2 regions of the Rossellomorea oryzaecorticis genome follow, and region 1 is predicted to be linked to the other one. Evidence: riboswitches for the same ligand, from Rfam matches in the RefSeq annotation. Region 1 holds a riboswitch; the other holds the start of a gene.
The links. Region 1 has a riboswitch for S-adenosylmethionine ahead of ACKA06_RS19700 (Na+/H+ antiporter NhaC family protein). Riboswitches for the same ligand answer to the same signal wherever they lie in the genome.
Positions count from the first base shown of each region.

Region 2: linked by a shared signal. The riboswitch ahead of ACKA06_RS05960 (methionine ABC transporter ATP-binding protein) and the one ahead of ACKA06_RS19700 (Na+/H+ antiporter NhaC family protein) in region 1 are both predicted to bind S-adenosylmethionine.

Region 1 is NZ_JBJOSA010000027.1:30,957-43,464, forward strand. Features, by position in the region: gene ACKA06_RS19685 (ABC transporter permease subunit) at 1-587, shown strand, start outside; gene ACKA06_RS19690 (helix-hairpin-helix domain-containing protein) at 603-1,070, shown strand; gene ACKA06_RS19695 ((S)-benzoin forming benzil reductase) at 1,140-1,898, shown strand; gene ACKA06_RS19700 (Na+/H+ antiporter NhaC family protein) at 1,944-3,260, opposite strand; SAM riboswitch class I at 3,345-3,449, opposite strand; gene ACKA06_RS19705 (MFS transporter) at 3,718-4,890, shown strand; gene ACKA06_RS19710 (phosphotransferase family protein) at 5,743-6,597, shown strand; gene ACKA06_RS19715 (DUF2187 family protein) at 6,731-7,003, shown strand; gene ACKA06_RS19720 (DUF2533 family protein) at 7,047-7,310, opposite strand; gene ACKA06_RS19725 (sensor histidine kinase) at 7,703-8,806, shown strand; gene ACKA06_RS19730 (response regulator transcription factor) at 8,803-9,435, shown strand; gene ACKA06_RS19735 (ABC transporter ATP-binding protein) at 9,747-10,679, shown strand; gene ACKA06_RS19740 (ABC transporter permease) at 10,692-11,960, shown strand; gene ACKA06_RS19745 (ABC transporter permease) at 11,957-12,508, shown strand, end outside.
Region 2 is NZ_JBJOSA010000003.1:379,914-392,421, forward strand. Features, by position in the region: gene ACKA06_RS05945 (ABC transporter ATP-binding protein) at 1-178, opposite strand, end outside; gene ACKA06_RS05950 (MetQ/NlpA family ABC transporter substrate-binding protein) at 597-1,412, opposite strand; gene ACKA06_RS05955 (methionine ABC transporter permease) at 1,440-2,105, opposite strand; gene ACKA06_RS05960 (methionine ABC transporter ATP-binding protein) at 2,095-3,108, opposite strand; SAM riboswitch class I at 3,199-3,305, opposite strand; gene ACKA06_RS05965 (hypothetical protein) at 3,811-4,503, shown strand; gene ACKA06_RS05970 (DUF2922 domain-containing protein) at 4,558-4,776, opposite strand; gene ACKA06_RS05975 (DUF1659 domain-containing protein) at 4,815-5,033, opposite strand; gene ACKA06_RS05980 (YfhE family protein) at 5,253-5,408, opposite strand; gene ACKA06_RS05985 (Glu/Leu/Phe/Val family dehydrogenase) at 5,537-6,916, opposite strand; gene ACKA06_RS05990 (type IV pilus modification PilV family protein) at 7,161-7,601, shown strand; gene ACKA06_RS05995 (prepilin-type N-terminal cleavage/methylation domain-containing protein) at 7,606-8,034, shown strand; gene ACKA06_RS06000 (DUF7305 domain-containing protein) at 8,041-9,522, shown strand; gene ACKA06_RS06005 (hypothetical protein) at 9,577-10,848, opposite strand; gene ACKA06_RS06010 (ABC transporter ATP-binding protein) at 11,060-11,848, shown strand; gene ACKA06_RS06015 (ABC transporter permease) at 11,832-12,508, shown strand, end outside.

The DNA of each region.
Region 1 (12,508 bases):
TATTTGAACGGCTGATTTTTGAAGCTATCCTGCTGACGATACTGGTATTACCCTTAACCACCGTGCTTATCGGGAATGAATTGAAGTTGATAGGAAAGAAAGACTTTGTTCTTTCTGCCAAGCTGCTTGGAGGAAGTAATAAGCATTTGCTGTGGACCCATTTATTCCCCCATTTGGCACCTCGGCTATTCATTATTTTCGGCCATCAATTCATTCAGACGCTGCTCATATTAGTTCACCTAGGTTTATTTCACTTATTCTTGGGAGGAACGATCATCACGCGCGGCGACATGCCTGACCCGCCTAAGACCGGTACCTTTGAGTGGTCAGGGCTGATAAGCTCTGCAAGGTATTCACTGATGACGGGTAAATACTGGGTCGTACTTGCCCCGCTTTTTGCTTTCATGATCGCTATCATCGCGATGCAGCTCATCGTCCAGGGAGTGAAGGAAATTCAGCAGAAGAAGGTCGGCGTACTCGTAAACAACACACCGATCAAGAGCAAAAAGAAGCGTGTGAAAAGGAAAGAGTACCAACCGGTCATGGAGGATTTCAAATTGACGAATCATCAGACTTTTAAAGGGTAAAAGGAGTTGTGAAAAATGAGCGCTAAGAGTCCGAAGCTTCCTTTGACGGATGAAGAAAGAAGTTCCTTGCGCCGGGAAAAAATAAGATTGAAGGAAATCAACACATATTCCCCGGAAGAACTGGGTGAAAGACTGGGGATCCCGCTTGAAAGAGCTCGATATCTGGTCGGGATGTCCAATTTCCAGCAGATTCCTTCCATCGGTCCGAACATGGCCCATAACGTCGTCGAAGATTTGCAGTTTCATACATTTGAAGAGATCAAGGATGAAAAAGGGGAAGACCTCATTATCGCACTCGAGAAAAAATACGGAGTGTGGATGGATCCCTGTGTAGAAGATTCCTTACGTTGTGTTGTCCACCATGCCCGGCATCCTGACAGTGAAAAGAATTGGTGGGACTTCACCGCTGAAAGAAAAGCATACAGGGCTGAACACGGCTATCCCACTGACCGTCCGACAAAGGCTTGGGACGAGAAGCGGTAAGGACGAAAAACTTTCTTGATTCACCTATTCTCCTATATAATCAATTCATATAAGAAAGGAGAGGATAGGATGGATTATGCAATCGTAACGGGTGCCACCAGGGGACTTGGGGAGTCAATCGCAAAGCTCTTCATTGAAAAGGGGATTTCACTGATCAATATTTCAAGATCGGATAATGAGGCACTAAAATCGATGTGTGAAGGAGAAGGAGTCTCCTATGAGTTCGTGCGATGCGATCTTTCCAATCCCGATGAAACCGGGAAGGCAGCGAAGAAGGCAGGAGAAAAAGTATTGGAAGCCAACGCCGAACGAGTCTTTTTGATTCAAAACGCCGGAGTGGTGACACCTATCAATCCATCGGGGCAGGTGGAGAATGCCGATCTTGAGACAAGCGTGAATGTCAATCTGCTGTCCCCCATGATTGTTACAAATGAAATGCTGAAAGCCTTGCAAGAATCTGATAGAAGCAAGCTGATCATGGTCAATGTGAGTTCCGGGGCGGGGAGCAGGCCAGTCTATGGGTGGAGTACCTATTGTTCCACGAAGGCCGGCATCAATATGCTGACCGAAACCGTCAGTCTTGAACTTTCAAAAATGGGCAGCCGCCACAAAGTGATTGCGTTCAGTCCGGGAGTGATGGACACGGATATGCAGGGCACCATCCGTTCTTCTTCTGAAGAAGCTTTCGCAGATGTAGAAAACTTCAAGCGATACAAGGAGCAGGGGATGCTGAGGGGTGCGGATACAGTAGCTGGCGCCCTTGTGGATCTTGTAACGGAAAAAGACGTGGAGTCCGGCAAATTGTATCACGTGAATGACTTGTTATAAAAAGAAAAAGAGACAAATCCTTAATCGGTTTTGTCTCTTTTTATATTATGAGCGTGCTGTGCTTGCCTTTGGCGCTTTTGCCCGCGTGAACTTCGGCAGCGCAAAGCGGATCGCAGCCAATCCGCATACTGCTGTCAGGATCGGATAGAAAGCATATGCAATGATGCTCAGTGGAGAGATTCCCGCTGTTTCTGCGACGAGCAGCGCCTGGGCTCCATAAGGGATCAGGCCTTGCACGGAGCAGGAGAAGATATCGAGAATACTTGCCGATTTACGTGCGTCGACACCGTAATTATCACCGATTTCTTTCGCAAGCGGACCCGCAATGATGATAGAGATTGTATTATTCGCAGTGCAAAGATTTGTTGAGCTTACAAGTCCTGCAGTTGCAAGCTGGGCTCCTTTTGGCGAGCGGATCTTGCGTGTTGCAAGATAAAGCAGCGCCTGAATGCCGCCGTTATACCGGATCAGTTCTACAACGCCTCCGATCAGGACGGAAAGAATGACGATTTCTGCCATACCTGTCATTCCGTCAGCGACGCTTCCAAAATAGCTCGAAAGGGTAAAGCTTCCATCGGCTAACCCGATGATGCCTGAAAGAACGATGCCTCCGAATAACACCACGAACACATTTAGTCCTGCCAATGCCCCGATGATGACACCGAGATAAGGGAGGATCTTCACCCAGTCATACGTTCCTGCCTCAACCGCAGACTGATTGCCTGCCGTGATAAAGAACAAGATGAGCATCGTCAGGATGGCAGCAGGCAGGACGATGAAGAAATTCACTTTGAACTTATCTTTCATTTCTGTTTTCTGCGTGCGCACTGCCGCGATTGTTGTATCGGAAATGAAGGAGAGGTTATCACCGAACATCGCACCCCCGATGACTGTTGCCATGGCAATAGGCATGCTGATGTCAGTGCCGTTGCTGATTCCCACACCGATCGGCGCAAGCGCTGCGATCGTACCCATTGAGGTCCCCATGGATAATGAAACAAATGCTGCAATGATGAACAAACCAACGATAATCAAATTTTCCGGAAGTACAGATAAAGCCAGGTTCACCGTTGAATCAACGGCACCCATTTTTTCAGCGACTCCGGAGAATGCCCCTGCTAATAGGAAGATGAACACCATGATCATGATATCAGGGTGTCCCGCCCCTTTGGCGAAGCGTTCCACTTTTGCATTCAGTGACTCTTTACGGTTCATAAGCAGTGCCGCTACGGCTGCGATAATAATGGAAACGAGTACCGGGAATGCGTAGAAATCACCTGAAATGATTCCCGCACCGAGAAACAGTGCAACAAATATGACTAATGGCAGTAACGCCAGAAAATTTCCTTTTTCGTTAAACATTTGAACAACTCCTTTGGCATATGGTGTTGGAAAATAAAAAACCTCTTCTTGGGTAAGAAGAGGTTTCCATTAAAAGAAACTCTCCCCTTATCTTTCAAGCATCATGCTTGCTGGATGTGGCACAGCACTCAAAATGAGTCCGCTGCCGAGACATCACAGGGCCAGTCCCTCCGTCTCTCTGGATAAGAAGAATACGTTTATATTCATTTAAAAATTATACTTACATACTTTAAGGCGTTTAAGAGAAAAAGTCAAACGTAAATTTGTCCGTATTCTTTTAATGGGACTATAAAAGATTTCCAGTCCATTCGATCCAATCCGGGGAAGCCCTATGCTAACAGGATCCTTTATAATGGACGAAAGACGCAGGGTCTTTTTTTATCCATAAAAAGGATTTACAATCTTCTAAAATAGGTCTAGTATTATAGGGATAAAAAAACATCTGGGGGATACGGAAGTGGAAAAAACGGTGCGTAATCAAGTCTTTACTTTGCAAGGCTTTTATTTTTTGACTTTTTTTGGGGTGGGCAGTCTATACCCGCTGTTAAGCGTCTATTTAAGTGAAAGTGTCGGTTTGAATGGCTACCAGATCGGGACCATCATGTCGATCGGACCCATCATGATGATCTTCTTTCAGCCGGTCTGGGGGATGGTGAGCGACACGACAAACCGTCCGACCCAGGTACTCTCTTTTACGTCACTTGTTGCGGGGATTTTTGCACTGGGATACCTGGTGACTGACCTGTATTACGGGATTCTCCTGACAGCCATCCTTGTCGCTGTTTTCCAGAGCGCGATCATACCCGTTTCTGACAGTATCAGCCTGAAATATACGAGTAAAGTGAAATATAATTATGGAAATATACGATTATTTGGTTCATTGGGCTTTGGTGTCGCGGTATATGTGATGGGAAAACTGTCCGAAGGGTTCATCGGCCCGACTATCATTTTCTATACATTCTTCATATGTCTGGTGCTGTCGGCTGTACTTGCTTTCCGGTTCCCAAAGGAACGAGCCTCGGCCAAGCTCGATTTGAAAGCGGGTATGAAAGAATTGTTCGGACTGAAAAAATTCCTCATATTCCTGGTCGTCACCTTCATGGTATTCGGACCGAATCTCGCCAATAATACATACTTCGGATTATTCGTCGAAGATTCGGGCGGGACATATGCAGGGATAGGGCTCGCATTCTTGATTGCTGTATTATCGGAAGTTCCGTTCATGAGAATCGCAGGCAGCTGGATCGACAGGTTCGGACTTTTGTCGGTCGCGGCCCTCGCAGGAGCTGCCTCCATGATCCGCTGGCTCTTTTATTTCACTGAACCGAGCCTGTGGCTTGTATACAGCTCTGCTGTCATGCAGGGTCTTGCGATCGGTTTGTTCGTCCCGGCAGGCCTCCGTTATATCCGGGAAATTACGCCCGCTCACATCACCGCAACGGCCGTCACGATTTATTCGGCGATCGGAAACGGACTCGGCAACTGGTTCAGCACGTTTGTGGGAGGCTTTATCCTGGAGACCTTCTCCATCTACGCCGTGTATCTATTCTTCGCCTTCCTGTCCATGATCGGCATCCTCCTTTGCTTTGTCTTGATGAAAGAAGAAAAGAAGCAGGCACTGGCTTATTAAGGAGAAAGACGTTCCCTGAAACGGTAACGGGTTCGGTTTTGAAGTACACCATTTGAATTAGCAGTGCTTTCGCACGGTAATTTCCAGTTCAATTAGTAGACACTTTAGCAGTGAAATGAGCACGTAAAAAAGCTCGAAGCCATTATGTTTCGAGCTTTTTTATCATCATTCTTTATTAATAATTAGCACCCTTATGTAGAACAAGGAGAGCCGGTTCCCTGGCGTTTGAAAATTAGTGGAAGAATTCCGTTTAAATCGAAAAATGCGGCTATTTCACGAATAATAGCCGGAGTTTTTCCGCTTATAGTAAAATATCCATTAAATATTGTTACATATTGAGCAGTTAAGCGGAACTTCTCCCCTTATTTCAGCGTTTTAACCCTCCTCCAGCTGCCTTAGACGGAATTTCTCCGCTTATAAATTTACCGCCAAAATAGAATCATCTAAGCAGCATGCTTTATTGCTGGTTTACTTTAACAAACATCATTTTCCCCAAAATCTAAAATTAGACAAAACTGCCCCGTTAGTTGAATAGGCCTTGATTTGTATATCAATAAGCACTCGAATACACACGTTGCCAATAACTTCTGTCACCTTGCTAAAAGGAGTGCGAATTCGGGTGCTAAAACTCTTATAAGATCATTGAAAACCTTGATATCAACAAAAAGAAGCAGTCCAATATAGTTACGAATTGGACTGCTAAATTACGGGCGAATCAAGTTTTTGTACTCGAAAACCGAACCCGTTACTGAACGGAGAGCGTCTTTTTTATAGCAGAAAAGGTATTTAACGAAGTGACATCAAATTAATAGATAAGGAAAATGATAAATGTGTCAGGAAGAGGAGAAGAATATGCAAGATAAAATCAATCTTATTAAAGAGAAGATACCGAACTTCATCATCCACCATTACTCTAAAAATGAACAAGGTCAGAATAATGATGTGTTGATCATCAATGACGAATGGGTTTTCCGGTTTCCAAAGTATAAAGGGGGGATCGAACAGCTGAAGAAAGAGACAGTGATTCTGGAGAGTGTCTCACCAAAGCTCTCCATCCCTGTACCGAAGCCGGAATTTCAATCCTTTCAACCGGAAGAACCGGGACAGGTTTTTACAGCTTACCGCCTTTTACCCGGATCTCCATTATGGAGAGAAGAGATGACAGGCCTTGATGATACAGGGAGGCGGCAGGCAGCAGGGGACCTGGCTGTATTCCTTAAAGAACTGCACAGCATTCCCGCGGACACTGTACTCAGCCCGGCTCAACAGAATCCGGTCGTTGAAGAAATGGAAGATTTGTATAGAAGGCTGGAGACAAAGGTATTTCCGTTCATGAAACAGGAGGCGATTGAAGAAACGGAAAAGCGCTTTACTGCTTATTTCAGGTCCTTTCAATCTGCGGAAGCAAGTATCGTGCACGGGGATTTCGGATGCTCGAATATTCTATGGGAGAATGAGAGGGTATCCGGCATCATCGACTTCGGCGGGGCCGGTATCGGGGACCCTGCCTATGATGTGGCGGGGATATTAGCGAGCTATGGTGAAGAATTTATGAATATGATGATTCCTCATTATCCTGAAATAATTTCATTTCAAGAGAGAATCCATTTTTACAAGAGTACGTTTGCACTGCAGGAAGCATTGTTTGGGGCGGAAAACGGAGACAGGCAAGCTTTTGAAAGTGGACTGGCAGGGTATAGAAAATAGTTTTCGGAAAAAATTTTATCAGAAAAGGTTTGAATTTTCTCAACAAGTGGTACAAATACGGTAAGAAAATTATAATCAATCAACTTAAATAGATCGAGCCATAGACCACTAATTATAAAAGGAGACAATTCAAATGAATAACAACTTCGTGTACTCGAAAAATTATGCAAACCTTGGAGATAAAATTGAATTCAAACGTAAGAAGCATATAGTAAACGGAGTGGTGACCACTTTAAGAGAAAACACCGTCATCATTAAAGTAGATAATGAGACTGCCAAGAAACTGGATCTTCCAGATAACCAGACGGTTGTCGCCCATAAAAATTACGTCATCGTCGAAAGAGCAGAGAATGACAAACAGCCGGTATTCGTTTATGACGGCTGGAACAGTGCGTTAAAAGCATAATAAGAAGAAGGCTGACCCCGAATCTGCGGGGTCAGCCTTTTCTTTATTGTTTATTCAGCCTTGCTGCATACTCCTCGACCATTTCAACGGTCACTGTTTTCCTCTGCGGAACGACTCCCTGTCGTGCAAGGGTGTTGATTTCCCGGGTTGCCTCGTTGATCCGGTCTGTCGTAAAAGCCTCGCCGGCCTGACAAAGCTTCACCGCTTCATCGATCGCCATCTCCCGTTCTTCGTCCAGTTTCATAAACTTTTGTACAAGCTGGTTTTGCCTGGTTGAATGTTTAGTGATGTCTTTATGTACACTCATGGTCTCATTCCTCTCAGTCCGTTAATTTTCTATGTCTTTATTATGCTTTTATCTGATGGAATTGGCAATGCCGGTTTTATACAACGCAGTTGATTTCCGTGCAAGACTTCGCTTTCCGCGGGCGGGCGGTGAGCCTCCTCGTCGCTGTGCTCCTGCGGGGTCTCACCAGCACCGCTTTTCCCGCAGGAGTCTGCGTCTTGCACTCCAATCAACTGCTGGAACGAACTAAAACAAACAGTTTCCTCAATCAATCATTAGATAGGTATATCTGGCATTCAGGACGAATATGAATGAAAATCCGCCAACCCGCACTGAAATATACCAATTATGTTATTGACTTGAACCTGTTGTTTTAGTAGTTTCAAAGTAAGTGAGGGGAAGGGGGAGTCTTGTTGGCAGCTATTATCGTACGGACAATTTTTCTGAGCGTGCTTTGGGGGACGTATATCTACGATTCTTCTCAAAATTCCATTTCGATGATTGTGTTGATGTTGATCTGTTCTCTTTCATTTGCACTCTTCTTCATCACACCTGTTTCAAGGAGCAGGCTTTTCCTTTACATATGCCAGACCCTGCTGCTTCTGATTTCAAGCTTAGTGAGCCCGGAACCGCTGCTGGCCTGGTGCATCTTCTGTTATTTCCATCTTGAAGCAAGCATCCAGCTTCTTCCCGGAACATACCGGATGTTCATGTATAGTGGCATTCTTTTCTTTGGGATTGAAGCTTTTCTTTTTGGGGATTCCTATACACCTGCTGTCATCCCTTTCTTCGCCATGTTCTTCTTTATGACATGGAAAGTGAATGAGGGGAGTCATGATTTGAAGGAACAAAGAAATCTTTATGATCAGCTGCTAGGAGAATACAGGAAGCTGAAAAGAGTGCTGTATGTTACGGAGCGGAATTCAAAAGCCGAGGAAAGGACGAGGATTGCAAGGGAAATCCATGATTCTGTCGGTCACAATTTGACGGCACTCCTGATGAAAATCGAGATGTTATCCATTCAGCATGGCCGTTCCCTTTTCAAAGAAATAAAAAACCTTGCCGCAGACAGCCTGGATGAAACAAGGGAAGCGGTGAAGGCGCTTAAAGAAGGGGAAATCGAAGGAATCCAATCTGTCATCCAGTTGATCAGGAAACTGGAATCGGAAAGTGCCGTCATGGTTGAGCTGACGACCCAGCAGGGGGTGCTCTCAACCCGGCTGTCGAACAAACAGAATATTGCGGTGTACCGCTGCATTCAGGAAGGGATAACGAATGCCATGAAACACAGTTCCGTTAAGGAAGTGAAGGTGATGCTCGGCAAGACGGCGCTCGGGCATCTCCATTTTAAAATCACCAATCAACTCGATGATGTCCGTCCCTTCCAAATGGGCTTCGGATTAACCAATATGCAAGAACGGGTGGAGGAGCTTGGCGGCAAGCTTGAAATCCATCAAACAGATAAAGAATTCATACTGAGAGGGGCGTTCCCGTTGGAAGAGGTGGCTACGGCATGAAGAGGATCTTATTGGTTGAAGACCAGGGGATCGTAAGGCAGGGTCTGAAAATGATGATTGAACAGGACGACGCGTTAAGGGTCGTTGCCGAAGCTGAAAACGGATGTGAAGCCGTCGATCAAATGGGTATTCATGTCATTGATTTGGTTGTCATGGATATCCGCATGCCTGAAATGAATGGACTGGAAGCGACCCGGCTCATAAAAAGACAATGGCCACAGGTGAAGATCCTTATTTTGACCACTTTCAATGATGATGAATATGCATTGCAGGCGTTAAAAGAAGGAGCGAACGGATTCCTGCTGAAAACCTCTCAAGGGGATAAGCTGATCGGTTCCATACACAGCTGCTTGAAAGGCGGCATGAGCCTGCAGGATGAAGTGGCAGCGAAAGTGGTTCCTAAACTGCTGTCCCGTAAGAAAAACCCTGAAGCAGATCATCCTTTAACCGAAAGGGAGCTATCGATTACCCGGCTGGTGGGCCAGGGGAGGACAAATAAAGAGATAGCCGGTGAGCTTCATTTATCCGTCGGCACCGTAAAAAATCACCTGACCCAGATTCTTCAGAAACTGGAACTCCGGGACCGGACACAGCTGGCTATATATGCAGTCAAACATGACATCGCCTGACTGACCCGATCATGGGCCGGTCATTTTTTTGCGCTTTTTGAAGGTTGTTTTCTAAAAGGTTGTTGCTTTTCAAAAATTTGATTGCAGCCTGAATATAGCTTGAGGACGTGCTCTTTTCGAACTCAAGTTCCAACAATAATAGGACAGACAAGCTGAAAATACCATGTGTAAAACAACAAAGTATGCAAAAGAACTTTTCTTAAAAAGTGACGGAGGTCATACCGATTCAGGCAAAGTAGTGACAGAGGTAAGTGTGAGGATTTAATTATACGAAATACAATAAGAGTATAAAGGACAGAGGGGCTGATTTGATGCTGGAAGTGGTGAACCTTTCAAAACGTTTCAAGAAAAATAAAGCGGTGGACAGTGTGAATCTCTTTTTGGAGAAAGGAGAAACAGTGGGGCTTCTCGGGCCAAACGGAGCCGGGAAATCAACGACGATTTCCATGGTTTCTTCACTCATTTCCCCGACAGAAGGAGATGTAAGACTGCATAATGACAGCATCCTTCAAGAGACGGGTAAGCTGAGAAAGGTACTGGGGGTGGTCCCTCAGGAGATTGCATTATACACCGATTTAACGGCTAAAGAGAACCTTGAATTCTTCGGAAAGATCCACCGTCTGAGCGGCAGGGAATTAAAGGGGAAAATAAAGGACATTTTAGAGCAGATCGGTCTGACAGACCGCCAGAACGATGTTGTAAAGACGTTCTCTGGAGGAATGAAGAGAAGACTTAATATAGGGGTGGCACTCCTGCATGACCCTGAAATCCTCATCATGGATGAACCGACGGTGGGAATCGATCCACAATCCAGAAATTATATCCTGGAAGAGGTAAAAAGGCTGAATAAGGAAAAAAACATGACGATCTTATACACCAGTCATTACATGGAAGAGGTGGAGTTCCTGTGTGACCGTATTTATATCATGGATAAAGGCACCATTATCGCTTCTGGAACAAAAGATGAAATCAAGTCTATCCTTTCTTCTGAATCTACCATTCTCATCAAGCTGGATAAGAATTCGCCGGCATTTGTGGAAAAGCTGAAAGAACTTGCAGTCTTCAAGTCCGTCACCTCCCATGAGAAAACGGTCACGGTCGTCATTCCGAAAGAAGTGCACCCATTCAATCAGATCTTTCAAATCGCTGATGAAACGGAAGCCATCATTGTCACGATCGACCGGCAGACACCGACCCTGGAAGATGTATTCCTGCATCTCACAGGAAGAGCATTGAGGGATTAGGAGGGGTAAGAGATGATTGTCCAATTCATAAAAAAACAACTTCTCATGATGATCCGGAATCCACAGGTCCTGCTTATTCTGATCGGGATGCCGCTCATCCTGATCACGATTCTCGGATTCGCCCTCGGCAGCGTGATGAACGGGGAAGATGTGAGCGTGAAAGCAAAAGTAGCGATCATTGAACACGGGGACAGCGCACAGGAACTAAAAGATTTTGAAAAGAAACTGGAAACCTCCACCCTTCCCCCGGAAGCAAGGGAAGCCGTCTCTCAATCTGCCAGAAGGCTAATGCCGGTTGAACTGTTAAAGAGTGAGGTATTAAAGAGGCCGGAACTGAAAAAATATATATCCGTCGATGAGGTGGAGCCGGGTGACCTGGCAAAGACGAAAGAGGACGATTCCTACTCTGCCATCATCGAAATTCCAGAGGGATTCACGCTTCAGAGTCTTTCTTCTATGTTCCTCGAAGGAGAACAGACTCCGCAGCTCAAGCTTTACCGGAACGAAGGAAAAGAACTGACCTCCAATCTAGTAGAAGATTTATTGGTGAGTTTTCAGAAGCAATACTCGCTATCCGCGGTCATCGGCAGGTCCAGTGAGACCGCTCTTAGTACAGACACAATGGATACCGGGGTAAAGGGGACGGTGTCAAATGTGGAAGACCGGGAACCCCTGACTTCTGTGACTTATTTTGCGGTAGGGATGAGCGTCATGTTTGTTTTGTACATTGCCTCCAATATGGGATCATTCGCCTATCAGGAAAAAGAGGACCACGTATTCGACCGGATGATACTGGCGAACGTCCCGGTCTGGAAATACTTTGTCAGCATCCTGGTGACCACGGTCATTCTGGCGATTTTGCAGCTGGGTATCCTCTTTGGGGTCTGTGCAATCATTTTTGATGTAACATGGCCTGATATCGGCTCCTTTTTACTGGTGACGACTGCACTCAGTCTGGCAGTGGGGAGCATCGGGGCACTGTTGACATCGTTAAATTATCGGGCGAATTCTGAGACATTCTCAAACTTTTTCTCTACTGTTGCGGTCACGGTATTTGCTTTTGTCGGCGGGAGTTTTGGAGAAATGTTCTCCTCAGACTTTATTCAAAAAGTCGGAGTACTCACACCGAATGGTGCCGGCATGGCAGCCTATTTCAAGTTGTTCCAGGGCTACCCGTTATCATCCGTATACAGTGAAATGCTTACGCTGCTGATTTTCACCCTCATTATCCTGACTGCAGCTGCGTTACTATTCCCGAAGAGAGGTGGAATGGCGAAATGAGCGGAATCCTTTTTGCGAAAATGAAAATGTTCCTTCGAAAACCCTGGCTCTTTGTCATCATGTCAGCGGTCTGTGTGATGTTTGCTTTTTTCACAAGTAATGGCGGGGTCGATAAAATTCAGATTCCATACAGTGTTGCTGGTGAATCCGCGAAGACAGACCAAGTTATTAAGGAGCTGTCCCAAGAAGAAGCCTTCCTTTTTCATGAGGTGACACAGGAGGAGTTAACAGAGCTGGTGAGTGAAGGGAAAAGGGATGGAGGCATCATTTTAAAAGAAAGTGAGTTCAATATCATCACTTCATCCCGAACCGGCACGACTTCCCTGCTGCAGCAGGCAGTCGGTAAAGCATATGGCAGCATAGCACATAGGGAAGCATTGAAAGTGTCTGCAGATTCCAAAGGAATCGATGCAGAAGAGGTGGACTCATGGTATTCAGAAGCAGAATCGTCCCCGGTATTTTCAATCAATCAGTCTTCATTCAAAGGCAGCGATACGTTCATCTATGACCCGAAACTGCAGTCGCTTTTTGGCTTTTCATTGTTTTTT
Region 2 (12,508 bases), on a different contig from region 1:
CACCTGCCGTAATATCCTCAAGCCCCGCAATCATCCTCAGCATCGTACTCTTCCCGCAGCCGGACGGCCCGACCAGCACAAAGAATTCGCCAGGCTCGATGGTGACATTGATATTGGAGATGACTTCATTCTTCTTGTCGTAGGATTTTGATACGTCAATGAGTTCAACTTTTTTCACATCTTCTTCCCCTTTCTTTAACAAACGGTGTTGGTATATTAGCGCTTTCATTTTGTGGGTTGCTTTTTAGGGTGTACCTGGTACAATGCGGCGCTGGTGTGCCTGGTACATTTCATTGGTTTGGTACCTGGTACAAAATGTCGACGGTGTACCCGGTACACTCCAAACCGTTCCGCACATAAAAAGAATCACAAACATAACCTAGGTGCGCCTAAGCTCATGATGTGATTCTCCGGGTCTCTACACAAATGTATGAACTTGTCAGGTGTATATGGAAGTAAAATTCCAGCGTGAGAAAAGTATATGAGGGAAGAAGGGGTTGTATGAACAAAACTTGCGATGTTTAAGACGGTAACGCAGTGAGGGACGGGCCTTTAACTTACTAAAGGCCCGTCCCTCACTATACTAAAGTATGCAATTATTCCATCCACTCCGGCTTCCCGAAACCTTTGAACTCTTCATCAATCACTTTTTCAAATTCGTCTGCTTCCACGACTGCTTTGATATCCTTTGCAAGCTGTGAATCAACGTCTTTCGTGTTCATAACGACGCGGTTGCGGTATTGGTCAGGCATGTTCTCAAGCTGCAGCGCGTCAAGGAGATCCATTTTTGCCGCAAGTGCGTAGTTCCCCGGAACTGCTGATAGGTCTACGCTTTCAACTGCTCTTGGAAGCTGAGCCGCTTCGATCGGTTTGAATTGCAGGTTCTTAACGTTTTTATCGATGTCTTTTTCAGATACTGTAAGCGGATCCGTGCCTTCTTTCAATGTGATCAGCTCAGCATCCACGAGGATTTGGAATGCGCGGGCTGCGTTTGTCGGATCGTTCGGGATGGCGATGGCGCTGCCTTCCTTGATGTCTTCGAGAGAATCAAATTTCTCTGAATAGATCCCCATCGGTGCAGTCGGCACCACGATGACTTCTGAAAGCTCCATACCGTGCTGCTCTGCGAATGTTTCCATATAGATTTTGTGCTGGAACAGGTTGGCGTCAAGATCCCCCTGAGCGAGTGCATTGTTCGGCTGGATGTAGTCGCTGAATTCTTTCACTTCAACGGTGTATCCTTTTTCCTCAAGACCTGGTTTGATGGCTTTTGTGACCATGTCGCTGTAAGGACCGGATGTCGCCCCGATCGTGATTTCTTTTTTATCTTCAGAACTTGCTTCTTCTCCACTGCATGCTGCCAGCAGGCTGACAGTCAATGCTGCTGCTAATAGTAAAAACCATTTTTTCATCTGAAATCTTCCCCCTGAATGTTTTGATTATCGTTTATCTACTACTCTTGCAAAAATGTCGCCTGTATATTGGATGAGCTGCACAAGGCAAATCAGCACGACGACCGTGGTAATCATGACCGTATTGTCGTAGCGGTAATAGCCGAAACGGATAGCAAGGTCACCAATACCGCCTCCGCCTACAATCCCGGCCATGGCGGAATATGCGACCAGGCTGATGGTTGTGATCGTGACGGCCTGGATGACGGCCGGCTTCGCTTCCGGCAGCAGGACGTCCTTGATGATCATCCATGGACTCGCCCCAACCGACACCGATGCTTCGATGACTCCCTTATCAATCTCGCGAAGGGCGGTCTCTACCATTCTTGCGAAAAACGGGATCCCCGCCACAGAGAGTGATACGGAGGCAGCTGTCGGCCCGATCGTCGTTCCCGTCAGTAGTTTAGTAAGCGGCAGTAGTGCAACCAATAAAATGATGAATGGGATCGAGCGGACCATGTTGACGACGAAGCCGACGATCTTTTTAATGAAGCCGTTCTGCAGGAACAATCCTTTGTCTGTCACAAAAAGCAGGATACCGAGCGGAAGGCCGATCAGGATCGCGATGGCCAGTGAAATGCCGACCATATAGATGGTTTCGAGGAATGCTTTATTCAATTCTGGTAAAATCGCAGTCAAAGAATCAGGCAGCACGGTCGAGCACCTCCAGACTTTGTGTTTTAGCCGTTATATAACGGATGGCGGCCTGTATTTCGGACTCTTCGCCGATCAGCTCCATGATGAAAATTCCGAGCGGCGTTTCCTGGATATATTCGATTTTTCCGTGAAGGATATTGCCTCGTACCTTGTATTTTTGAAACACTTCCGAAACCACACTTTCCTCTGCAATCGAACCCTTGAACTGGATTTTGATCAGCTTGCCTGTCCGGCTCTTCAATAGGTGAGGCGGCAGTTCGAACTGCAGGATATTTTCAATAAACTGTTTTGTCAACGGCTGTCTCGGGTTTGCGAACAAGTCGTACACGGGGCCTTCCTCCACGATTCTCCCGTCCTGCATGACGGCCATCCGATCGCAGATTTCCTTTACGACTTCCATTTCGTGCGTGATGAGGACGATTGTGAGCCCAAGCTGTTTGTTGATGTCTTTTAACAGTTTTAGGATCGACTTTGTTGTACTCGGATCAAGTGCTGAGGTCGCTTCGTCGCATAGGAGGACGGATGGGTTGTTTGCGAGTGCCCTGGCGATTCCGACGCGCTGTTTCTGGCCGCCGCTCAGCTGTGCGGGATAGGCTTGAGCTTTGTCGCTAAGTCCGACCATCTCCAGCAATTCGGTCACCCTTGGTTCAATTTCTGACTTCGGCACCCTGGCTGCTTTCAAAGCAAAAGCGAGATTTTCATACACCGTTTTCGCTTTAATGAGGTGGAAATGCTGAAAGATCATGCTGATTTTCTGACGTGCGAGTCGGAGTTCCCTGGAATTCAGCTTTGTCAGGTCCTGACCGTCGATGATGATCTCCCCGGATGTCGGTTTTTCCAGTAAGTTCAGGCATCGGATCAGAGAGCTTTTCCCCGCCCCGCTGTAGCCGACGATACCGAAGATTTCCCCTTTTTCAATGGTGACGGAGACATTATCCACACCGAGGACCGTCTGCTTTTTTGTTTTGTATTCTTTTACTAGATTGTTGATTCTGATCATCATTCACACCCCTTTTCTTTTTTCAATGTTGTTTGCCAAATAAAAAATGCTTCTTTCAATTACTGAAAGAAGCATCGCGCTTATGTCATCGACTTATCTTTCAGAATGAAACCCATTCTGCAGGAATTAGCACCGTTCCATAAATGGAGGTTGCCGGACGTCACAGGGCCTGATCCCTCGGTCGCTCTTGATAATTTGAAAATATTTAATTGTTTGAGTTTTTAATCTTATAGGTGATATTATATGGTTTGTTTTGGAAAGTCAATAAAGGATTTTGAATTGATTTTTTATGTAAGCGATTTCTTTGTTGTGGTTAAAAGAAAATCCCCCTCCAAAAATAATTCCTTGTATACCGCTTTTGATTTCCGTGGAAGGCTTCGCTTTCCACTCCAATCAAAAGCTGGGTTGAGCTAAAATCATTCCTCCCATTTAAGGCACCTTTATCTTTTTAATCAAACGTTTGATTAACATCTCAAACTCTTGATGGGACAGCCTTTTGAAGGTTTAAACAAACGTTTAATTAAAATGTAGATAACCTTGTGCGCAACTGAATACAAAGACCTAATCACGCATGATTATAAAGTTTCATTTTGTAGTAAAATAGATGTTTTAATCTAGCAGAATAAGGGAATATATGTTAAATTAGTTGGGGCTTTTTGCTTGTTTACTAGTAAACTATTAACTATGGGAGCTGAAGGATTGATGAAAATGATACGACTGAATGCAATGTTGATTGCAGTACTTATGCTTTTGCTTGCAGGCTGCGGAACTTCGGAGAAATCTTCTGGGGATGCCAATGCTGAAAACAAAGATAACGAAAAGGTTTCAATGGAAAATACCGACGGGGATGAAAGCGCTGAAGTTGCAGGCGAAGATGAAAGTGAAGGCGAAGTGTTTGAAGCATCAACTGAAAAAGAGGAAGATCAAGATGCCCAGCCTTCTGAAAACATCCTGGATGAGAAGAAGGTATTTAAATACGATGACGATTCAGTCATTATCACGCTGGATAAAGCTGAATTCACTACCGAATTCAAATCTTCCAATGCAGACCCTGAAGACTCGATGTCTAACAGGAAAATCATCAGTGATTCTGAAATCTTCTTACATATGACTGGAACCATTTCAAATGACACAACTGATTCAGTCAGCTTTGATGGACCGTTGTCCCCGATAAACTTTTATTTGACTTATGACGGCAAGCACGAATTTGACATGTACGGTGCTGCTGAAACAGAGGAAGGCAATACATTTAAAACACTGTCCAGCGTCGACGCTTTAACGGAAAGCAAGGTCCATTTTTACGCCCAGGTGCCAAAACCAGTATCCCAAACGGATAAACCTTTAGTACTCCAAGTGAAGATGGATGAGGAAACATTTGAGGTGCCGCTGCGTTAGGCTCCTATCCATGAAGAAACTCACCTGAAGAACAAATCAGGTGAGTTTTTTTTATTATAAGACTTCATAGTCTGTTACATTACGTTCTACCACGCGTGCGCCATCTACGCTTACCAGTGCGCCGCCTGAGCTTCCGAATACGCCGGTTGCGATAAGGTTGTCCATTGCTGCTTTCACCTGGACGGTATCGATCGGGTCGATTGGATCGTTGACGCTGATTTTCGCTATTTTGCCGGTTTCTGTCTTGAATTCAAGTTCAAGTACTTTTGCCATGTTAAAATCCCCTCCTTTCTATAAAAATTCCACCCCCATTATGCGTTGATATCGAAGTTTTGGATCTTTTCTACGTTGAATAAGTTTTTCTCGGAGAGTCCTGCAAGTGATTGAGCCGCGCTGTGCATCTCATCTGCAGTGGCCGAACCTTTGATGTAGCTGTATGATTTGTACTTGTACTTCGGGTTGCCTTTCTCATCCATCCCGTCGTTATATGCAAATCTCAGCTTCGTTCCTTTCAAATCCGCTGTTGCCATTGTGCCTCACCTCCTTTCACCTTTTATATAGGGATTGGGGGAGGAAAAGGACACCTAAGAAAAAACATTTTCATTAATAATTCCATAAGCAGTATCAATAAGGGTGGGGCTCGTCCATTTTTGCCTAATCGACCTTGATTCTCCAATTTCCCAACAATAAAAAACCCTCTTATAACCACATTTAAAATGCGGTTATAAGAGGGTTTTAACGTCACTCCACTATTCACGATCACTCTTCACTTCTTCCGGATACCCGGCCTTCGTCGCCTTCTTGAACTCTTTCGCCCAAAGTACTTCCTGCGTATCCGTCAGTCCATTATTCTTCTCCGTATTAATCCCTTTGTAGGGAAGCTTCTTCGCATGTCGTTCTGCCATGCTGAAATCTCTCCTTTCAAAGATATTAATGTCTCTCTACAAATCCTTTACCCAGCAGACACTCACCTAAACATAGGAAGGGGGACGGGCCTTTAGCTTACTAAAGGCCCGTCCCTCTACGCGTTAATTCAGTAAAGCTTTCCTTGCCTATATAAAATCGTCGACAGCTTCGTAACAGAGTGGATATAGCAGTTTTGGCGCAGCGGGAATGGATCCCCGAAGAACTGCGGCAGAACCGTATCGAGCGTTGTCTGCATTTTTTCAAATAACAGTCTGAATACCTCGTCTTCCGAGTAGAACTGGGTTTCCCTGCCCTGCAGCCATTCGAAATAGGAAACGATGACTCCGCCGGCATTAGCGAGGATATCCGGCACGATGATGATTCCTTTATTACTGAGGTATTCATCCGCCTCTGTTGTGACCGGAGCGTTCGCTCCCTCGACGAGTATGCCTGCCTTCACTTTTTCAACATTATCCTTATGGATCTGGTCTTCCAATGCAGCAAGGATCAAGACATCCACATCAAGGTACAGAACGTCCTCCCTGTCGGAAATATCTGCTTTCACATCAATCTCCTTCAGCTGATCATCGGTTACCGGGAGATCTCCTTTATTCCTCATCGTGAATTCGACCAGTGCCGGGATATCCAGTCCGTCTGCATTATAAAGCGTGACGTTTCGGTCACTCACAGCCACCACTTTATTCTGAAGATGAGTGGATTGGTAGGCCTCGAGAGCCGCGACCGATCCTACGTTTCCAAATCCCTGGACGGAGATGGTCAACGGCTTGTTTTCATATTTCAATGCGGTTTTGGCAAACACATTATCCGTTTTCGCCAGCAGATTCTTCTGATTTTTAATAAAATCATGCATCATATAGCGAAGGGTAAAATAAACACCCTTTCCGGTGGCTTCACGGCGTCCCAATGAACCACCGTTGATCACGCTCTTCCCGGTGAAGCTTCCCCTGTAGGGATAGCCGGGGTGAATGCTCTTGTACTCTGCCATCATCCAGTCCATCTCCCGCTCGCCGGAGCCCATATCAGGCGCCGGGATATCCTTATCCGGACCGATGACGTCACTGAAATACTGAACATATTTTTTTGCAATAAGATTAAGTTCTTTATCGGTGTATTCGCGCGGATTGATGATAATCCCGCCTTTCCCGCCGCCGAATGGAACATCGTGAAGAGAATTCTTAAGAGTCATAAGCGAAGCAAGATTCACTACCTCATCCTCATTGACCATCTCGTGAAAACGAATCCCGCCCTTATAGGGTCCGAGGGCGTTATTATGCTGAACACGGAAAGCTGGAATCCGGTCGACCCGCCCATTTTCAAGCGGGACCCGCAGGAATGACTTATGTATATGATTTGGAGTCGACAGGATGGCCGTCAGTGATGTAAAAGCCTGTTTCCTAGCTTCCCCCTGCAATTCCGGCATAAAATGCTCGTCTTCCAATAGTGCATCCAATGATTTTTGAACGATGTCTCGTGTTTGACTGATCATGTTTCCCCTCCAGATTATTAGTAATTTTGTTCTATATGTATAATTTTACCCAATAAAAGTGATGAAAAACGGAAACTCATCATTTTTAGAATGCGTTTTCATTATCATTTCTATTATTAAGGTGGAAACTCCCGTAAAACAGTTAAAAAGATGTCCAACGTTCAAAATTTATAAATCTATGAGACATCAACACTTTAGAAATATATGGTACTATAGTAGTAATATTAGAAGAAAAAAGAGGAGGATGGATGATCAAATGGGAGTAAAGTGGAAAGACATTTTTTCTGAACGAGGTATTACGTTGGTAGAGATCATTGCATCCATCGCCATACTTTCTTTGATCATCCTTACTTTTGTACCTATATTTACTCAATCCATGCGTTCATCGAAGGCTGCTTCGGACATGCTGGATTCCACTTATTTGGCACAGACTGTCATGGAAAACGTCTATCAATTAACTACCGAGTACCAATTTAATGAGGCCGTCAACCATGTGGATGAGATGACATTTATAGGTTCTCAAGATGATTGGTATCAATATGTACAATATAAAGACGGGACTTATATAGAATTATTAATAGAGAAGCCCGATGATGAACTCTCCAATGTACTTGTAAAGGTGTATGCCGATGATACCAAAAGCAAATTAGAGGCCCAAATGGAGACGATCTACAGATGGGAGTAAGGACATGAGAGCTCTTTTTAAAAATCAAAAAGGAATTTCGCTTGTTGAGTTATTGGCTGTACTGGCTCTTTTAAGCATGGTGATTATGTTAATCAGCAACACCCATCTATTTGGTCAGAAGCAGTTCAGCAGTCAGTCGGATCAGATTCAACACGAAGCCAATGTACGGTATGTAATGAACGTTATCACCAAGGAGGTCCGGACTGCTCCAACTGATAAAATAACAATTACCAATAATAAAATTAAGACTCAGAATGGAGAGTTCAGGCTGCAAGGGAACAGATTTTATAGAGACGACATCGTAATCGAAGAAGGGATTGCCGAGTTCACGATCAAGAGAACCGGAAATGAAATTACAATTAAGATTAAAAGTGAGCCTAACGAGTTTAATAAGACTGCCTCACTATCTACGAATCTTTACATAAGGGAGTAAACCTGGATGAAAAAATTTAGATGGGCAAACGAAGATGGAATGACACTTGCCTCTATGCTGATGCTATTGGTCGTTTTATCTGTTCTCGGGCTGGGCTTGCTGACCTTTTCTGTCAACCATGCCAAACAAAACTCCATAGAACGCTCCCACCAGGCTTCATATTATATTGCGGAAGCAGGGGTAACTATTCACATGAGAGAGGTCGAAAAGGCAATTCAAGATATTTATAACAACGCAGAAAATAAGAAAGACTTTTTTTCTGATTTTAATGATTTTGTGGATCGGGAATATTTACGCCCTGTAATAGTAAACTCTTTTGAAACAGTTTATAGTGAACAGCCAGAAGCCACCGTCAGCATTCAAAAGGTAGAAGAAGATGATAAAGATGAAGAAGACGACCTACAAAACTATAAAATAACCTCAATCGGAATGATCGGTGAGCGCTCAAGAACCGTAGAAAAGCCATTCACGGTAAATTGGCAAGAAAAAACGGGCCTTTCAATCCCCGAGGATATGGCGGTTTATACCGACACCACCATTACCCTTAAAGGAGGAGCAATCATCAGCGGGAATATGGGAACCAACTCGGACTCATCGGGGACGATTTCCTTCAAAGGCGGGGCAGCACACCGAAACGGCAGTATTTATGTACCGAAAGGCGCAGAAGACGGAGCGATCGATGCCCCTCACTATATGGACATTGAGGAGCCCCTGCCGATGGACAGTCCTGTTATTTTGACATTGCCTCCCTTTCCTTCCTATCCAGAGTTTCCTGTTTATCCTGACCAAAGAATTGGTACGGAGTGGAATAAACATGATGTGGTAAAGAACGGGAGGCTTTTGATAGACAACTATCTGGCAGATAACTATACACTGCAATTGAATGGAAATGCCTCTCTTTCTGAAATTAAGTTAAGCAGCAATTATACCTTGAACATAAATGTGGGGGATTCAGACAAAGCAATTGTTGTTGATCATCTGAACGTTCAAAATGGTCATATCAATATAACCGGCACGGGCAGTTTGACGTTCTATGTAAATGACGAAATATCAATGGGGTCCGGGAGCACCATTAATAATAATGGAAATATTGAACGGCTGCATATTTATTTAAAGGATTCTAAAAAAGTAAAGTTAAGCGGAAATCAAAAGATCTTCGGTTCCGTTTATGCAGAAACAGCCGATATCGAGCTCACCGGTGGCGGGGGATTCCAGGGTCATATATTCACTGGGGGAGATGAAGTGACCATCTCAGGAGGAGCCCGTACTTACTCTTCCTTACTTTATGCACCTTTTGCCGACTTCAGGATCACAGGCGGAGGCAGCGTCAAAGGAATGATTCTGTCCCGTTCATTTGAAGCGGATGGCGGGGCATATGCTGAATTTGAGGATCTTGATTTATCAAGCGTACCTTTTGGGTCAAACAGCGGCAATGACACTCCGAATGATTTAATTAAATCAGACCCTTTACGGGAGACTTCTCCATAAAAAACAGCTCCCTGTACGACAGGAAGCTGTTTTTTTATCTATAATCCCTACAATTTACCACATCCCATAATGCAATCTTCCATTTTCGAAGCTAAGCCTGGAGCCTTCTCCATTCCCCTCACCAATTTCAACAGGTTTTCCTGTTTCAATAACCTTTGAAATCAGCTTTGACGCTTCCTCTCTTGGGGTCCCGGTGTAATAAACATAAAGGTCCACGAACAATTCTTTGTACTCCAAACCTGTTGAGAATCCATAGTTAATAAAGGCAATCGCTTTTCTTTCCTTGTTGAAAATAGCCGCTACATCAGAGCTTGGAGTGTAATAATATCTTCCCCCATGTTTTTTGGCTATTTCATCATACTTATAGAAGCTTTCATCATTATATGGCTGTCTGCTGTTGATGATTTTATGACCATCAGGGGAGATTTCGATAAATTCCATTGGAAAGATTTCTTCATATTCTTTCTGAGCAGCTTTTTCTTCCTCTGCTTTCCTTTTCTCTTCTGCAAGGCGCTCCTCTTCCGCTTTCTTTTTTTCCTCCATCCGTTTCTTCTCTTCCATAGCAGTCAGCTGGTTGCGTTCGTAAGTTTTCGAAACAGTGTTGATTTTTTCTTGCAGCCCCTTGTTCACATCGCTGTATGGTAATTCGGCCACTTTACCGGACAGCTCTGAAACCTTTTGCAGGAACTCAGCTTTTGAAAACGACAATTGATCGGCAATTGATTGCAGCTCATTGATTTGATTTGAAGCATGTTGATATGCAGCCACCTGCTCCTCTAAGCGGGTGATTTGCGGCATATATCTGTTTTGAAAGTATTGCTTGATGGATGAAGTTTCAATTTTAGCTGTTTGCTTTTTAAAGTCAGCAAGCTCTTCTTTTATGGAAGTGAACTGTTTTGATAAACCCTGATCGAGCGGGTTACTCTTTATTTTTCCAGCCATAGTATTAATCCTGCTTTGGAGCTGATTGGCAGTCGGAACGATACGGTTGTACTCTTCGATCCCTTTTAATTTAGGCAGTAATTCCTGTTCAATTTTTTGTTTATTTGCTCCGTCCAAGCTTTGTTCATCCGCGGCATTCAGTGATAACTGGGCAGATGCTAATTCCTCTTCGTTCATCAGAGTCAGAGTTCCATCTTTCGTTACTTCACTCATGTTAGTCTGCATCGTTTCATATAAAGAAGACAAGTTTCCTTCCAATGAATCATATGCTTTTTCAGCTTTCACCTTCTCAGTTTGAGATAAACCGAACATCGTCCCCCCGGATAAAAACACCAATCCTACAACTGTCCATACGACAGCTTTCCAATTACGTTTTTTAAACATCATGTTCCCCCCGCTTTTTTCTTTTGTACATTAGACGATTCCCGGAGGATTTTTATTTCATTTTTTTAAAATTATTTTCCATATTTTTTAAAAACAGACAATACCATTATTTTTTAAATGTTTGCAACCTTGACAATCCCTACTAATATACTATAATTAAATTCATTAAATTCCGATTAGATTAATATGAATTATAGGGAAAGGTGATTATTTGTTCATTCAAATCGAACATCTGAACAAACAATATAATGATAAAACCGGAACACCGGTCGATGTATTGAAGGACATCAACCTTGAAATCGACAAGGGAGAATTCGTATCAATACTGGGTCCGTCAGGTTGCGGGAAGTCCACGCTGCTTTCGATCGTTGCCGGACTTACCAAGTCGACGAACGGCGAAATAACCGTCGGAGGAAATCCGATCAAGAAACCCGGAAAAGACCGGGGCATGGTGTTCCAGCAGGCTGCACTTTTCCCTTGGCTCAACGTCCGGGACAACGTAACGTTTCCACTGAAAAAAGAAATGTCCAAAGCCGAAGCGAGGCAGCAGGCTGCAAAATATCTACATATGGTGCAGCTCGGAAACTATCAGGATCATTATCCCCACGAACTTTCCGGCGGTATGCAGCAGAGGGTCGCAATCGCTCGGGCGCTGGCGATGGATCCGGAAGTCCTTTTAATGGATGAACCATTCGGCGCACTCGACGAACAGACCCGTTCCCGTCTTCACGGTCAGCTTGAAACCATCTGGATGGAAACGAAGAAAACCGTCCTCTTCGTCACCCACAGCATCTCGGAATCCATCAAACTATCAGACCGGATCATCGTAATGGGCACACGCCCCGGGACGATCCTGGCTGATATCAAAGTGGAGATCCCCCGCCCAAGGGACGCTCATAAAGATCAAATGGTAAAGCTCGAGGAGCACATCATGAGCTACCTGAAGAAGGAAATCGACAAAGTCATAAGTGAGGAATTGGCCCATGAACACAGCTCTTAAACGAATCATCTTCTTTGCAGTCATCATCGTTTTCTGGGAAGGCGGTTCCCGGTTCGGACTTTGGACGGAGGTTGTGCTCCCTTCCCCTACTTCAGTTTTTGAATCGCTGATTGCCGGGATTTCCGATCAAACACTTATCATTGATTTGATTGCAAGTTTCAAACGTCTGTTGATTGGATTGGGGATCTCCCTGTTGATTGGAACCTCCATCGGCGTGCTTTTGGCAAAATCAAAAACGGCCGACGACACGCTTGGATCGGTATTGCTTGCATTGCAAAGTGTACCGAGCATCGTCTGGCTCCCGCTCGCCATCATGTGGTTCGGGCTGAATGAAAAATCGGTCATATTCGTAGTCATTTTAGGCGGAACCTTCGTCATGGCACTGAATATCCGGATGGGGATCAAGAACGTATCGCCGCTATTCATCAGGGCCGCTCAGACGATGGGATCGCGCGGATTGGATCTGTTCATCCGGGTCATCTTCCCGGCATCGATTCCTTATGTGGTGACAGGTTCCCGCCTTGCCTGGGCATTCGCGTGGAGGGCCTTGATGGCCGGTGAACTTCTGAGTACCGGACCGGGACTTGGCTACACGCTCCGGTACGCATCGGATTTCGGCGATATGAGTCTCGTGATTGCGGTGATGATCATCATCGGGGT